One region of the Streptomyces asiaticus genome, then DNA from elsewhere that is predicted to be linked to it. Evidence: riboswitches for the same ligand, from Rfam matches in the RefSeq annotation. Region 1 holds a riboswitch; each other region holds the start of a gene.

Evidence for each region. Region 1 has a riboswitch for cobalamin ahead of KHP12_RS37605 (cobalamin biosynthesis protein). Riboswitches for the same ligand answer to the same signal wherever they lie in the genome.
Region 2: linked by a shared signal. The riboswitch ahead of KHP12_RS42830 (ABC transporter substrate-binding protein) and the one ahead of KHP12_RS37605 (cobalamin biosynthesis protein) in region 1 are both predicted to bind cobalamin.
Region 3: linked by a shared signal. The riboswitch ahead of metE (5-methyltetrahydropteroyltriglutamate--homocysteine S-methyltransferase) and the one ahead of KHP12_RS37605 (cobalamin biosynthesis protein) in region 1 are both predicted to bind cobalamin.
Region 4: linked by a shared signal. The riboswitch ahead of KHP12_RS33155 (ribonucleoside-diphosphate reductase subunit alpha) and the one ahead of KHP12_RS37605 (cobalamin biosynthesis protein) in region 1 are both predicted to bind cobalamin.

The regions. Positions count from the first base shown of each region.
Region 1 is NZ_JAGSHX010000006.1:6,976,575-6,979,772, forward strand. It holds gene KHP12_RS37600 (cobyric acid synthase) at 1-901, opposite strand, end outside; gene KHP12_RS37605 (cobalamin biosynthesis protein) at 898-1,881, opposite strand; cobalamin riboswitch at 2,028-2,245, opposite strand; gene KHP12_RS37610 (hypothetical protein) at 2,387-2,638, opposite strand; gene KHP12_RS37615 (inorganic phosphate transporter) at 2,652-3,198, opposite strand, start outside.
Region 2 is NZ_JAGSHX010000006.1:8,155,690-8,158,887, reverse strand. It holds gene KHP12_RS42835 (FecCD family ABC transporter permease) at 1-37, opposite strand, end outside; gene KHP12_RS42830 (ABC transporter substrate-binding protein) at 49-1,089, opposite strand; cobalamin riboswitch at 1,150-1,363, opposite strand; gene KHP12_RS42825 (RNA polymerase sigma-70 factor) at 1,392-2,315, opposite strand; gene KHP12_RS42820 (carboxymuconolactone decarboxylase family protein) at 2,342-2,815, opposite strand; gene KHP12_RS42815 (DUF2165 domain-containing protein) at 3,005-3,198, shown strand, end outside.
Region 3 is NZ_JAGSHX010000006.1:8,195,150-8,198,347, forward strand. It holds gene metE (5-methyltetrahydropteroyltriglutamate--homocysteine S-methyltransferase) at 1-1,187, opposite strand, end outside; cobalamin riboswitch at 1,355-1,574, opposite strand; gene KHP12_RS43015 (hypothetical protein) at 1,643-1,858, opposite strand; gene KHP12_RS43020 (molybdopterin-dependent oxidoreductase) at 2,296-2,778, shown strand; gene KHP12_RS43025 (putative RNA methyltransferase) at 2,812-3,198, opposite strand, start outside.
Region 4 is NZ_JAGSHX010000006.1:5,992,257-5,995,454, reverse strand. It holds gene KHP12_RS33165 (ABC transporter permease) at 1-46, shown strand, start outside; gene KHP12_RS33160 (ABC transporter ATP-binding protein) at 39-872, shown strand; adenosylcobalamin (AdoCbl) riboswitch at 998-1,162, shown strand; gene KHP12_RS33155 (ribonucleoside-diphosphate reductase subunit alpha) at 1,297-3,198, shown strand, end outside.

The DNA of each region.
Region 1 (3,198 bases):
AGTTGGACATCAGCGGTACGGCGGCCACCGCGATCCGCAGGACGTCCGCGCCGTAAGGGGGCGCCACGACGCTCTCCCGCACCGCGCCGCGCAGCGACACCCGCAGCCCGTCCTCCTCGTCGATGCCCAGCCCGTGGGCGAACGGGAGCACCCCGACGGTCGGGCGCCCGGTGAGGTCGCGCAGCATCTCGAGGCCGGGCTCCAGAAGGCTCACATCGCCGCGGAACTTGTTCACCAGGTAGGCGGCCACATGCCGTTGGTCGGCGGCCGACAGCAGCGCGGTCGTGCCGAAGAAGGACGCGAAGACACCACCGCGGTCGATGTCCCCGACCACCACGACCGGAAGCCCTGCGGCGCGCGCAAGACCCATGTTGACGATGTCGGTGCGGCGCAGATTGATCTCGGCGGGGCTGCCCGCGCCCTCGCAGATCACCGCGTCATGGGTGCGCCGCAGCTCCTCCAGGCACTCCGTGACGGTCCCCAGCAGCGCCTCCCGCCCCGTGGAGACCCTCTCGCCGGGCGAGGGGGCCCCGGGCCCGCCGAAGTACCCGCGCGCGCTCAGCTCGCCCACCGGCTTGCCCAGCAGCACCACTTGACTGCTGCGGTCACTGCCCGGCTTCAGCAGGACCGGGTTCATCAGCGCACTGGGCTCGACGCGCGCGGCGGCCGCCTGCATGGCCTGCGCCCGCCCGATCTCCGCCCCCTCCCGGGTGACGAAGGAGTTGAGCGACATGTTCTGCGCCTTGAAGGGCGCCACGCTGACGCCCTTACGGGCGAGCCACCGGCAGATCCCGGCCGTCACCACGCTCTTGCCCGCGTCGGAGGTCGTGCCCGCGACGAGCAGCCCCCCGCCGCGTGCCCCGGAACCCTCCGTGCCGTCCTTAGCGCGTATCCCGCTCATCCGCCGCCCCTTCCCAAGGCCCGGGGCCGTCCCGTCAACGCCCTCAGGACCGGCCGGGCCGCCATGGACACTCCGAGCGCCAGCACGCCGACGCGCCGCGACAGCCGTATCGCCCGCTCGATGTCGGCCGACTCCACCGGCCGCCCGCCGGAGTTGAGCACCGGTCGGTGCTCGACCCGGCCGCCGTACGCGAGGGTGCCGCCCAGCCGGACGGCGAGCGCGCCCGCGAAGGACGCCTCCACGGGGCCCGCGTTGGGGCTCGGATGGCGTCCGCCGTCGCGCCGCCAGGCGCGCCACGCACCGCGCGGATCGGGGCCCGCGAGCGTCGCCAGGGCCGCCGTAAGGCGCGCACCGGGCCAGCCGGCCACATCGTCCAGCCGGGCCGCCGCCCAGCCGAACCGCCGGTAGCGCGGCGACTTGTGGCCCACCATGGCGTCCAGGGTGTTGACGGCACGGAATCCTATGAGCCCCGGCACACCGCCCACGGCGCCCCACACCAGCGCGCCCACGACGGCGTCGGAGGTGTTCTCGGCCACCGATTCGACCACCGCGCGGGCGATCTGCGGCCCGTCCAGCGCCTGCGGATCGCGGCCGCACAGATGCGGCAGCCGCTCCCGGGCGACCTCGAGGTCCCCGGCGGCCAGCGCCCCGCCGACGGCCCGTGCCTCACGGCCCAGGCTCGTGCCGCCCAGCACGGCCCAGGTGGCGGCGGCGGTCAGCGCGACCTCCGCGCCACGGCGGCTGCCAAGGCCCCGTACGGCGCGGGTCAGCAGCGCGGCACCGGCGGCCGCGCCGCCCGCGCACAACGCGGTGTGCAGGGCCCCGTAGCCCCGGTGGTCGCGCCACAGCCGGCGCTCGGCGGCCGCGGCGGCGCGCCCGAACGCGGCCACCGGATGGCCGCGGCGCGGATCACCCGTGGCGAGGTCGCCGAGGAAGCCGAGGGCCGCGCCACACGCGAACGAGGCGTGGTCGGCAGGCATCCGTCAGGCCGCCGTCACGCCTCGGCGCGGCGATACGGAACCAGACGGGCCGGATGGGCCGGAAGAGCCGAAGCGGACAGGGAGGGCTGGCGGCGTGGCGATGCCGGGCATGGCGGTATGTCCTCACTCAGGGTCCGCGCCCTGGTTCGACGTGACCGGCGGTGAGAGTCTCCTGGCTCCCGGATCCGCGGCCCTCCCGGTCTTCCAGCCCCGCGTACGCGACGAACCGTACGGACGAGCCGTGACCCCATACAGGCGATGGGAGGGTGCTCCCCGGTGACAGTGGCGGGACCGCGCCGGATTCTCACCGGCTTCCTCTCCTGCCGCCGTTTGGCTCGGGAAGTCCACCATGGGCCGCGAATGGCCGTCAACTCGCATATGACCCATGACGCCCGAGTGTGCCGAGCCCCACAGCCAACCGCCCCTCACAGGACGGCCGCCGGACGGTCGGCGCTGGTCAGCGCCACCATCCGGCGGCCGGTGGTCGTTCGGGGAAGCGGGGTCCTCAGGCGACGATCAGATAGATGCCGTACGCCACGACCGCGGCGCACACCGCAAAGCAGGCGTACGCGCCGGTGCGCGCGAGCGAGGAGGCGCCCACCGCGCCCCCGGGCACGGCGGCGGCCGTGCCGCCCCGCTCCGGCGCCGCCTTACGGGAGGTGCCGACGATGCCCAGGGTGAAGACGCCCACCATGCCGACGGTGACCGCGAGGCTGATGCCGAAGACCTGGCCGAGTGCAGCCCAGTCGATGCTCATGTTTCCTGGCTCCTTAGCGGGTGGTGCTGCTCGCGGCGGCGGGGGTGGGGGTCTGCTCGGGTGTGTGCTCCGAGGTGTCGTCCTCGGGGGCGGCGCTCGCCGCACCGGCGGGCGGCGGGGCCACGGACCGCAGGGCGGCCGTGACGGCGCCCACCGGCTCCTGGGTGCCGACCTCGTTGACGTTGGTGTGGTCCACGGGCTTGCGGCGCGACAGCATCCAGATCGCCCCGCAGGCCAGGACGGCGAGCACGGCCACCGCCGTGATTCCCGCGTTCCCCTGGTCGGCGAGGAGCGCGGCGGCGCCCGCCACCAGACCGGCGGCCGGCAGGGTCAGCACCCAGGCGATCACCATGCGGCCCGCGGTCGACCAGCGCACCACGGCGCCCTTACGGCCGACACCCGCGCCCATGACGGCACCGGAGCAGACCTGGGTGGTGGACAGCGCGAAGCCGATGTGGGAGGAGGCGAGGATGACGGTCGCGGCGCCGGTCTGGGCGGCGAAGCCCTGCGGCGGCTGGATGTCGGTGATGCCCTTGCCCATGGTGCGGATGATGCGCCAG
Region 2 (3,198 bases), 1.2 Mb from region 1:
GCCCTCCCGCGAGCAGCGGCAGGAGGCGAGTGCTCAGGTGGCCGGCACTCACTTGGCGAGCCCGAAGTCGCGCAGCCCGGCGGCGACCTGTTCCACCCCTTCGACCGTACGGATGGACGGGTTCATGGCCTGCCCGCTCAACAGGATGTACCGCTTCCTCTTCACCGCGGTGAGGTTGCGGGTGGCGGCGTTGGTCTCGAGGAAACGCATCTTGGCCCCGGCGGTCTCCGCGGTCTGCTGCCTGCGTGTGAGATCGCCGAGGACGATGACGTCCGGGTCGCGGTCGGCCACGGTCTCCCAGTTGATCTGCGGCCACTCGTCGTGGGTGTCGGAGAAGGCGTTCTCCGCCCCGACGGCCCGGGTGATGGCACCCGGCGCGCCACAGCAGCCGGCGAGGTAGGGCGACTGGGAGTTGGCGAACCAGTACATGAGGGAGACACCGGAGGCGTCCAGTCCCTCCGTGGCCTTGTGCACGCGCTCCTTCAGCCGCGCGACGAGCCTCTCTCCGCGCTCGTCGACACCGAACGCGTGGGCCAGATCGCGTATCTCGCCGTAGACGACATCAAGGGTGAGGGGCTTGCCGCGGGAGCCGTCACCACCGCTGTCGGTGTCCCTGCCCGCCGCGCAGTCGGAGGGCGAGACATATGTGGGCACGCCCAGCTTCTCGAACTGCTCGCGGGTGGCCACGCCGCCCTTGCCGAGGGTGGAGACGAACGAGGCGGTGACGAAGTCGGGTTCGGCGTCCAGGGACTTCTCGAAGGACGGCGCGTTGTCCGCCAGGCGCTCCACCGTGGCGTTGGCCTTCTCCAGGCCCTTCATCACCGGGTCGGTCCAGGTGGCGGTGGCCGCCACGCGGTCGGCGAGGCCGAGCGAGAGCAGGATCTCCGTGCTGCCCTGGTTGAGCGACAGGGCCCGCTTCGGGGCGGATTTCAACGTGACCTTGTGGCCACAGTTGTCGATCGTGCGCGGATAGCCCGAACCGGCGCGCTTCCCGGAGTCCGCGCCGTCATGGCCCGAGCCACCGCACGCGGTGAGCAGCAGGGCGGGGGCGAGCAGGAACGCCGCGGTACGGCGGGCGGAGCGGAGCACGGGCAGCCTCGGTGGTCGGGGCTCGTACGCGGAGCCTGGCCTTTGGTCGTCCTCCGCGCACCGGGCGCGGAGGTGCCAGCAGGTCTTCGGACTCGGGCTCGTCCGGACGGGGCCCCTTCCCGGTGCTCGTTCGCGACGGCCCCGCGGCCGTCACGGACTCCTCCCAGTGGTGTCACCTGCCCCGCCCGTCCCCCTCACCGCTGCGCGTCAGCTCCGGATTCACACCGGATTCCCTGGCCTCGGATGTGGCACGACTGGCTCCGACGAGACTACCAAGAGCGCGGAACGGCCACGTCCCACGGTCAGTTCGGCCGCCGACGTGCCTGCTTCACCTCGCGGTCCACGGCCCAGGCGTCCCCGACCGGCCCGAGGTGGCCGAGCTTGTCGGGGTTGACCACCGTGCGAATGGTCTGGATCTGCCCGTCGAGCACATCGAGGACCAGGGTGTGGAGCACCTTGCCGTCCCGGTCGCGGAGGATCGCGCCGGGCTGGCCGTTGACCTCGCGCGGCTCCAACGACACATCGATCCGCAGCAGCCAGGGGAAGACACCGCCCAGCAGCCGCGCCACGTTCTCCGCGCCCGTGACGGCCCTGGCCAGCTGCGGGGCCTTGCCGCCGCCGTCCCCGACCAGCCGCACATCGGCGGCCAGCAGCTTCCGCAGCCCGCCCACATCGCCGTCCTTCAGCGCGTCGAAGAACCGCGTGGCCAGCTCCTGCCGCTCCCGCCGGTCCGCCGCGAACCGCGGCCGTCCGTCCCGCATGTGGCGCCGCGCCCGTACCAGCAGCTGCCGGCATGCGGCCTCCGACCGCTCCACCGCCGTGGCGATCTCGTCGAACCCGAAGGCGAACACCTCCCGCAGCACGAACACCGCCCGCTCCAGCGGGCTGAGCCGCTCCAGGAGCAGCAGCGCCGCCATCGAGACCGAGTCGGCCAGCTCCACCGCCCGGGCCGGATCCTGATACGGATCGCTGAGCAGCGGCTCGGGGAACCACGGGCCCACGTACTCCTCCCGTCGCACCCGCGCGGAGCGCAGCACATCGATCGAGACGCGTGTCACCGTGGCCGACAGATACGCCTTGGTCGACGTGGGCCGGGTGGCCGAGCCGTCGAAGCGCAGCCACGTTTCCTGCACCGCGTCCTCGGCCTCGCTCACACTGCCCAGGATCCGGTAGGCGATCGAGAACAGCAGTGGCCGCAGCTCCTCGAACTCCTCGACCTCGCTCACGCCGATTCCTCCGTTGCCGATACCGGTCAGTGGAACTGCCCGACCTGGTAGTTGCCCGCCGGCTGCTGGGTGATGGCGTTCAGCCGATTCGCCATGTTCATGAACGAGACCAGGATCACCAGGGCGGTGAGCTGCTCCTCGTCGTAGTGCTTGGCGGCGTTCGCCCATACCTCGTCACTGACGCCACCGGCCGCGTCCGCGATCCGGGTCCCCGCCTCCGCCAGCTCCAGCGCGGCGCGCTCGGCGTCGGTGAAGACCGTGGCCTCCCGCCATGCCGCCACCAGGTGCAGCCGCACCGCGGTCTCACCGGCCGCGGCGGCTTCCTTGGTGTGCATGTCGAGGCAGACGGCGCAGCCGTTGATCTGGCTCACGCGCAGCGCCACCAGCTCCTGGGTGGCGGGCGGCAGCGGCGAGTCCTTGACCGCCTTGCCCGCCGCCATGACGGGCTTGAGGACCTTGCCCGCGGTCGGGCTGGCGGAGTAGTTCAGTCGCGCGTCCATGGTGTGCTCCTCCGTGGTTGTCAGTGGCTACACCCCTGAGACGAGATGGCCCCACCCCCTGTGACATGGACGCATGTGACCTGCGTCTCCCCACCACCGGGCCCACTGAGCCAAACAGTTGTACGCTACCGCTCGGTCCGATCAATGGAATGTCCGATCAACGGAATACAACGGGGAGACAGAGTCATCGTGAGCGAGCGAACCGGCAGAATACGTTCCCCTCGCACCTACTCCGCCGTCTCGGGGCTGCTCACCGGGACGATCGCGCTGTACATCGCGCTTGTCGCCTTCGGTAACATCACCGACTTCGACACCAATCAGCAATTCGTCCGCCATGTCCTGGCGATGGACACCACGTTCAAGGACGACGACCTGATGTGGCG
Region 3 (3,198 bases), 1.2 Mb from region 1:
CGGGAGGCGAGATCGGCCCGGTTCGCGGCCAGCTCGGCGGTGATCGCGCCGGTGCCGCGGGCCAGGCCCCTGGCGAGGGTGACGATCTCCGCGGTCTTCTGCCGGGCGAAGGCCAGCCAGCGCAGGATCTGCGGTTCGATGTCCCGCTCGGGTGTCGTGTCGAGGGGGACGTGCAGCAGCGAGCAGGAGGCCGCCACATCGACCCGGTCCGCCAGGCCCAGCAGAGTGCCGAGCGTGGCCAGGGACTTCTCCAGGTCGTTGACCCAGATGTTGCGGCCGTTGACGACACCGGCGATCAGCCGCTTGCGGGGCAGTCCGCCGACGGCGGCCAGCGCGTCCAGATTCGCCGCGGCGGCCTCCGTGAAGTCCAGCGCCAGCCCCTCGACCGGGGCGTTGGCCAGCACCGGCAGCGCCTCGCCGAGGCGGTCGAAGTACGAGGCGACCAGCAGCTTCGGGCGGTCGGTGAGGGCGCCGAGGTCGCGATAGGCGCGGCCGGCCGCGTGCCGCTCGGCCGCGGTGCGGTCCTGGACCAGGGCGGGCTCGTCGAGCTGCACCCACTCGGCACCGGCCGCCCGCAGATCGGCCAGGACCTCGGCGTACACCGGAAGCAGCCGGTCCAGGAGGGTGAGCGGCTCGAAGTCCGCGGGCGCGTCGGGCGCGGGCTTGGCGAGCAGGAGGTAGGTGACGGGGCCGACGAGGACCGGCCGCGCGGCCGGCCCGAGGGCGAGGGCCTCCTTGAGCTCGGCGACCTGCTTGGCGGAGTCGGCCGTGAACACCGTGTCCGGGCCCAGCTCGGGGACCAGGTAGTGGTAGTTGGTGTCGAACCACTTGGTCATCTCCAGCGGCGCCACGTCCTGTGTGCCCCGCGCCATCGCGAAGTACCCGTCGAGCGGGTCGGCGGCGACCGCGTCCCGGTGGCGGTCGGGGATGGCGCCGACCATGACGGTGGTGTCCAGCACATGGTCGTAGTACGAGAAGTCGCCGGTGGGGACCTCGTCGATGCCCGCCCCGGCCAGCTGGAGCCAGTTGGCGCGGCGCAGGTCGGCGGCGGTGGCCCTCAGCGCGTCGGCGGTGACGCGGCCCTTCCAGTAGCCCTCGATCGCCTTCTTCAGTTCCCGGTTCGGGCCCTGGCGGGGGTAGCCGTACACGGTGGCCCGTGCTGCCACGGCCGCGGACTTGGTGGTCACGGAGATCTCCTTCGCGAGATGAATCCCTGAGGTCCCGGCGACGGGAGGAGGGCGCGAAGGGTGACGGACCGGACGCCACGACGTCGCGCGGCAGGCGCGCGGTCGTCCGCCTGGTGCATGTTCGCCGACCCGCCCTCGAGGTCACCGGGATGTCCGCGCACGGGTGGTCCGTACGCGGGCAGATGGCAGGTCTTCGGACTCACGGGCGCGCCCTCCTCAGGAGGACACCTACTGGCCGTCGCTTCCCAGGTCCCTCTCACCGGACCCAGTGCGTATGACGGCGGTCGTTCCCGCTCACCGCTGCGGGGCAGTCCCGGATTCCCACCGGGTTCCCTCTTGCGACGTCCCGCCTGGCGGACGGGGCGAACCAGCTGCGCCGGCCAGCCTACGGCATGGGAAACCCCCGGCCGTGTCGGCCGGGGGTGCCGCTCCTCACGGGCTCGTGGAGCGGGGGGTCAGCACGAGCTGGAGTCCGACTGGCCCACCAGATTGACCGGGACGGTGACGAAGGAGAACTGGTTGCTGGCGCATACGCCGGGGAAGGTCGTGGTCGTGCTGCTGGTGTTGTCGACGGTGACATCGGGGCCGTCCTCCGCGAGGGCACCGGTCGCGCCGACGGCGAGGGACGCGGCGGTGAGAGCGAGCGTGGACAGGGCGGTCCGCATACGCATAGGAACTCCTTGCTGGGAATGAGCGGCCGGAAATGACCGGCTTCGCATGCATGGTGCCCCTTTGTCGGACGGATCGCGGCCCAACGTCCCCCCAATGGGGTAACGCGTCACCCGCTGTCACATCATGCGCCGCCGAGCCGTGCGTCGTCCTTGTCGACGAGGGTCTCGGAGAGCGAAGCGCGAGCATCAGTCTGCTGGCGATCTCGCTGGGCTCGGCGGGCCTCGGCGGGGCCTCTTCACGCGTCCATGGCGGTCGGCTCTGGCGCCTGCGGTCCCGTCGTCACCCGAGCCATCGGTGAGCTGATTGCCTCAGCCGCAGATACGAGGGAAATTCAGATTTCTTCCTCGCATCTGCGTGATCTTTGGTCTATCGGCATGGCATGTGCGTTTGCCTGGGATGGGTGTTCGGGTAACGCTCCTCCAGGAGGTGGTAGCCCGTGAGTGACTCCCTCGCAGCTGCCAGTACGGCCGCCGGTCCAATGGCGGAAGTCGCTCTCACCGGCGATCTGACCCGCCCCGCCCGGCTGACGGTGTCCGAGCTGCTCACCTGGCCCCAGCACCGGGCGCAGGTGAGCTTCGACTGCGCCACCAGCGGCATCCAGCGCCACCGCTTCACCGGGCCGTTCCTGCACGACGTCCTGGTCGCCGCCGGCCCCGGCTTCGACCCCGCCCGGCGCAAGGACCGGCTGCGCTTCCTGATCGCCGTACGCGGCGCGGACGGCCACCGCGCGCTGCTGTCCTGGGCCGAGATCGACCCGGACTTCGGCCGCGCCCCGGTCCTGCTCGCGGTCACCATCGACGACACTCCGCTCGACCGCGCGGGCCCCCAGCTCGTCCTGCCCCAGGACCGCTGCGGCGCCCGGTACATCAGCGGCATCGAGGCGATCCGCGTGGACGGCGGATACACCGTCTGGACGTGATGGCCCCTGGTGGAGCCCGGTGGCGGCCGGGCGTCAGATCAGCGGACGGTACGCCGTGAGCGTGACGGACAGCGTCACATCGCAGGGCTCGGGCAGCCGCGCGATGCGCTCCTCCAGCCGCTCGCTCTGCTGATGCCAGGCGTTGGGGCCCATCCCCACCAGCTGCGGCAGGGCCTTGTGGTCCAGTGCCATGGTGCTCCGCGACCGCTCGCGGGCCACCTCGGTGAAATGCGCCGAGAGCCGGTCCGCCAGCCGCTCGTCCTTCTGCTCGCCCACCCGCAGCAGCCCCAGCGCCGCCACCAGTTCCCGTAGATGATCCGGCCGGGGCGTCACCACCAGCAGCACACCCTCGGGGCGCAGAATCCGCCGCAGCTCGGCCGGATTGCGCGGCGCGAAGACATTGAGGACCACCGACGCGGC
Region 4 (3,198 bases), 980 kb from region 1:
ATTCGTGTACTTCTGGAAGGCAGAGGAGCAGTACGGCCGTGGCTGAGCAGACCCTCGACAAAGGTGCCCAGGCGGAGCGGGCCGACCAGGCCGCTCGGGCGGCTTCCGCGCCGGCGCGGGTGCCCACCGTCATCGCCGACGACGTCCATATCGTCTACCGGGTCAACGGCGGCCCCAAGGGGAAGGGCAGTGCCACCGCCGCCCTCAGCCGCCTGCTGGGCCGCAAGAATGCGCCGGGCATGCGTGAGGTGCACGCGGTGCGCGGGGTCACCTTCGTGGCGTACAAGGGTGAGTCGATCGGTCTGATCGGGTCCAATGGGTCGGGGAAGTCGACCCTGCTGAAGGCGGTGGCGGGGCTGCTGCCCACCGAGCGCGGCAAGGTCTACACCCATGGTCAGCCGTCGCTGCTGGGGGTGAACGCGGCGCTGATGAACGACCTGACCGGTGAGCGGAATGTGATCCTGGGCGGTCTGGCGATGGGGATGTCGCGTGAGCAGGTCCGGGAGCGTTACCAGGGCATCGTGGACTTCTCGGGTATCAATGAGAAGGGTGATTTCATCACCCTGCCGATGCGTACGTACTCCTCGGGTATGGCGGCCCGGCTGCGGTTCTCCATCGCCGCGGCCAAGGACCACGATGTGCTGATGATCGACGAGGCGCTGGCCACGGGTGACAGGAAGTTCCAGAAGCGTTCCGAGGCCCGGATCCGGGAGCTCCGTCAGGAGGCCGGCACGGTCTTCCTCGTCAGCCACAACAACAAGTCCATCCGGGACACCTGTGACCGGGTGCTGTGGCTGGAGAAGGGCGAGCTGCTGATGGACGGCCCGACCGACGAGGTCATCAAGGCGTACGAGAAGGAGACCGGCAAGTAGGCCCCGCCTGGGCGCCGCCCGACCAGGACGCTGGCTCGCCGGGCCGGAACGCACTAGCACATTCATGCGAAACTCCGCAGCTCCGACACAAGATATGGGGGCACGTGCGTCGGCCAACACAAGATGTATGCTCGTCCTCGCTGTCGCCGCAGGGGAATCCGGTGGGAATCCGGAACTGTCCCGCAACGGTGTACGTGTGCGCTCAATTCGGCGTGCCCGTAAGTCCGAGCGCCTGCCGACAGCCCTGTGAACACGTCCCCCGGCCTCGAGGGTTGGGCCGATGGACGCTGCGTGGTGTGTCTGGCGTACGAGGAGTGCGGCACCGGCATGCCCGTACGCGACCGTCGCACCACCCTTCGCGGCCTCAGGCCCGTCCGGAGTTGTGATCCGGACAGGCCCTGACCGAGCGAAGGAGAGCACCTCAGTGACCATCGCGCCCGCCGATCCGGTTTCAGCGCAGGCGGCTTCTCAGGCAGCGGACGACGCGCCCGGGACCGCCCTGCTACGGACTCTGACCGGACTCACCGCCGACCTGCCCGCCACCGACCCCGGCAAGGTCGCGGCCGCCGCCCTGCGCGGCCGTCATCCCGGCTCGGACGAGGCGGAGTTGCGCGGGCTCGCGACCGAGGCGGCGGCCGGACTGATCGCCGAGGAGCCGGAGTACTCACGGCTCGCGGCGCGGCTGCTGGCGCTGACCATCACGGAGGAGGCGGCCGGGCAGGGCGCGGTCTCCTTCTCCACCTCCGTCCGGGTGGGCCACCGCGAGGGCCTGCTCGCCGACTCCACCGCGGAGTTCGCCGCCGCCCACGCCGAGCGGCTGGACGCGCTGGTGGAGCGGGCGCTGGCCGACGGCGCCGACAACCGCTTCGGCTACTTCGGGCTGCGCACCCTCTACAGCCGCTATCTGCTGCGCCACCCGATCACCCGTCAGGTGATCGAGACCCCGCAGCACTTCCTGCTGCGCGTGGCCTGCGGGCTCGCCGAGAACCTCTCGGAGCGGGCGCTGGACGATGTGGCCGAGCTCTACCGGCTGACCAGCACGCTGTCGTATCTGCCCAGCTCCCCCACGCTGTTCAACTCCGGCACCCGGCATCCGCAGATGTCGTCCTGCTATCTGCTGGACTCCCCGCTGGACGAGCTGGACTCTATCTACAACCGCTACCACCAGGTGGCGCGGCTGTCGAAGCACGCGGGCGGCATCGGCCTGTCCTACTCCCGCATCCGGGCCCGCGGTTCGCTGATCCGGGGCACCAACGGGCACTCCAACGGCATCGTGCCGTTCCTGCGCACGCTCGACGCCTCGGTTGCCGCCGTCAACCAGGGCGGCCGGCGCAAGGGCGCGGCCTGTGTCTACCTGGAGACCTGGCACGCGGACCTCGAGGAGTTCCTGGAGCTGCGGGACAACACGGGCGAGGACGCCCGCCGCACCCACAACCTCAACATCGCCCACTGGATCCCGGACGAGTTCATGCGGCGGGTCGAGGCGGATGCCGACTGGTCGCTGTTCTCCCCGGCCGACGCGCCCGATCTGGTGGACCTGTGGGGCGAGGAGTTCGACGCCGCGTACCGCAGGGCCGAGGCCGAGGGCAAGGCCGTCAAGCAGGTCCCGGCGCGCCAGCTGTACGCCCGGATGATGCGCACCCTCGCGCAGACCGGCAACGGCTGGATGACGTTCAAGGACGCCGCCAACCGCACCGCCAACCAGACCGCCGAGCCCGGCAGGGTCGTCCACTCCTCCAACCTCTGCACCGAGATCCTGGAGGTCACGAACGACGGCGAGACCGCCGTGTGCAATCTCGGATCGGTCAACCTCGCCGCGCACCTGGGCGAGGACGGGCAGCTGGACTGGGAGCGCCTGGACGCCACCGTCCACACCGCCGTGACCTTCCTCGACCGCGTGGTGGACATCAACTTCTACCCCACGGAGGAGGCCGGGGCCTCCAACTCCCGCTGGCGCCCGGTGGGTCTGGGCCTCATGGGGCTCCAGGACGTCTTCTTCCGGCTGCGGCTGCCGTTCGACTCGTCCGAGGCCACGGCGCTCTCCACGCGGATCTCCGAGCGCATCATGCTCGCCGCGTACGAGGCGTCCTGCGAGCTCGCCGAGCGCCACGGCCCGCACCCCGCCTGGGCCGAGACCCGCACCGCGCGCGGTGTGCTGCACCCGGACCACTACACGGACGCGGTGGCCACCTGGCCGGAGCGCTGGCAGGCGCTGCGCGCGCGGATGGCGAAGTCCGGGATGCGGAACTCGCTGCTGCTGGCGATCGCGCCGACCGCGACCATCGCCTCCATCGCGGGCGTCTACGAGTGCATCGAGCCGCAGGTC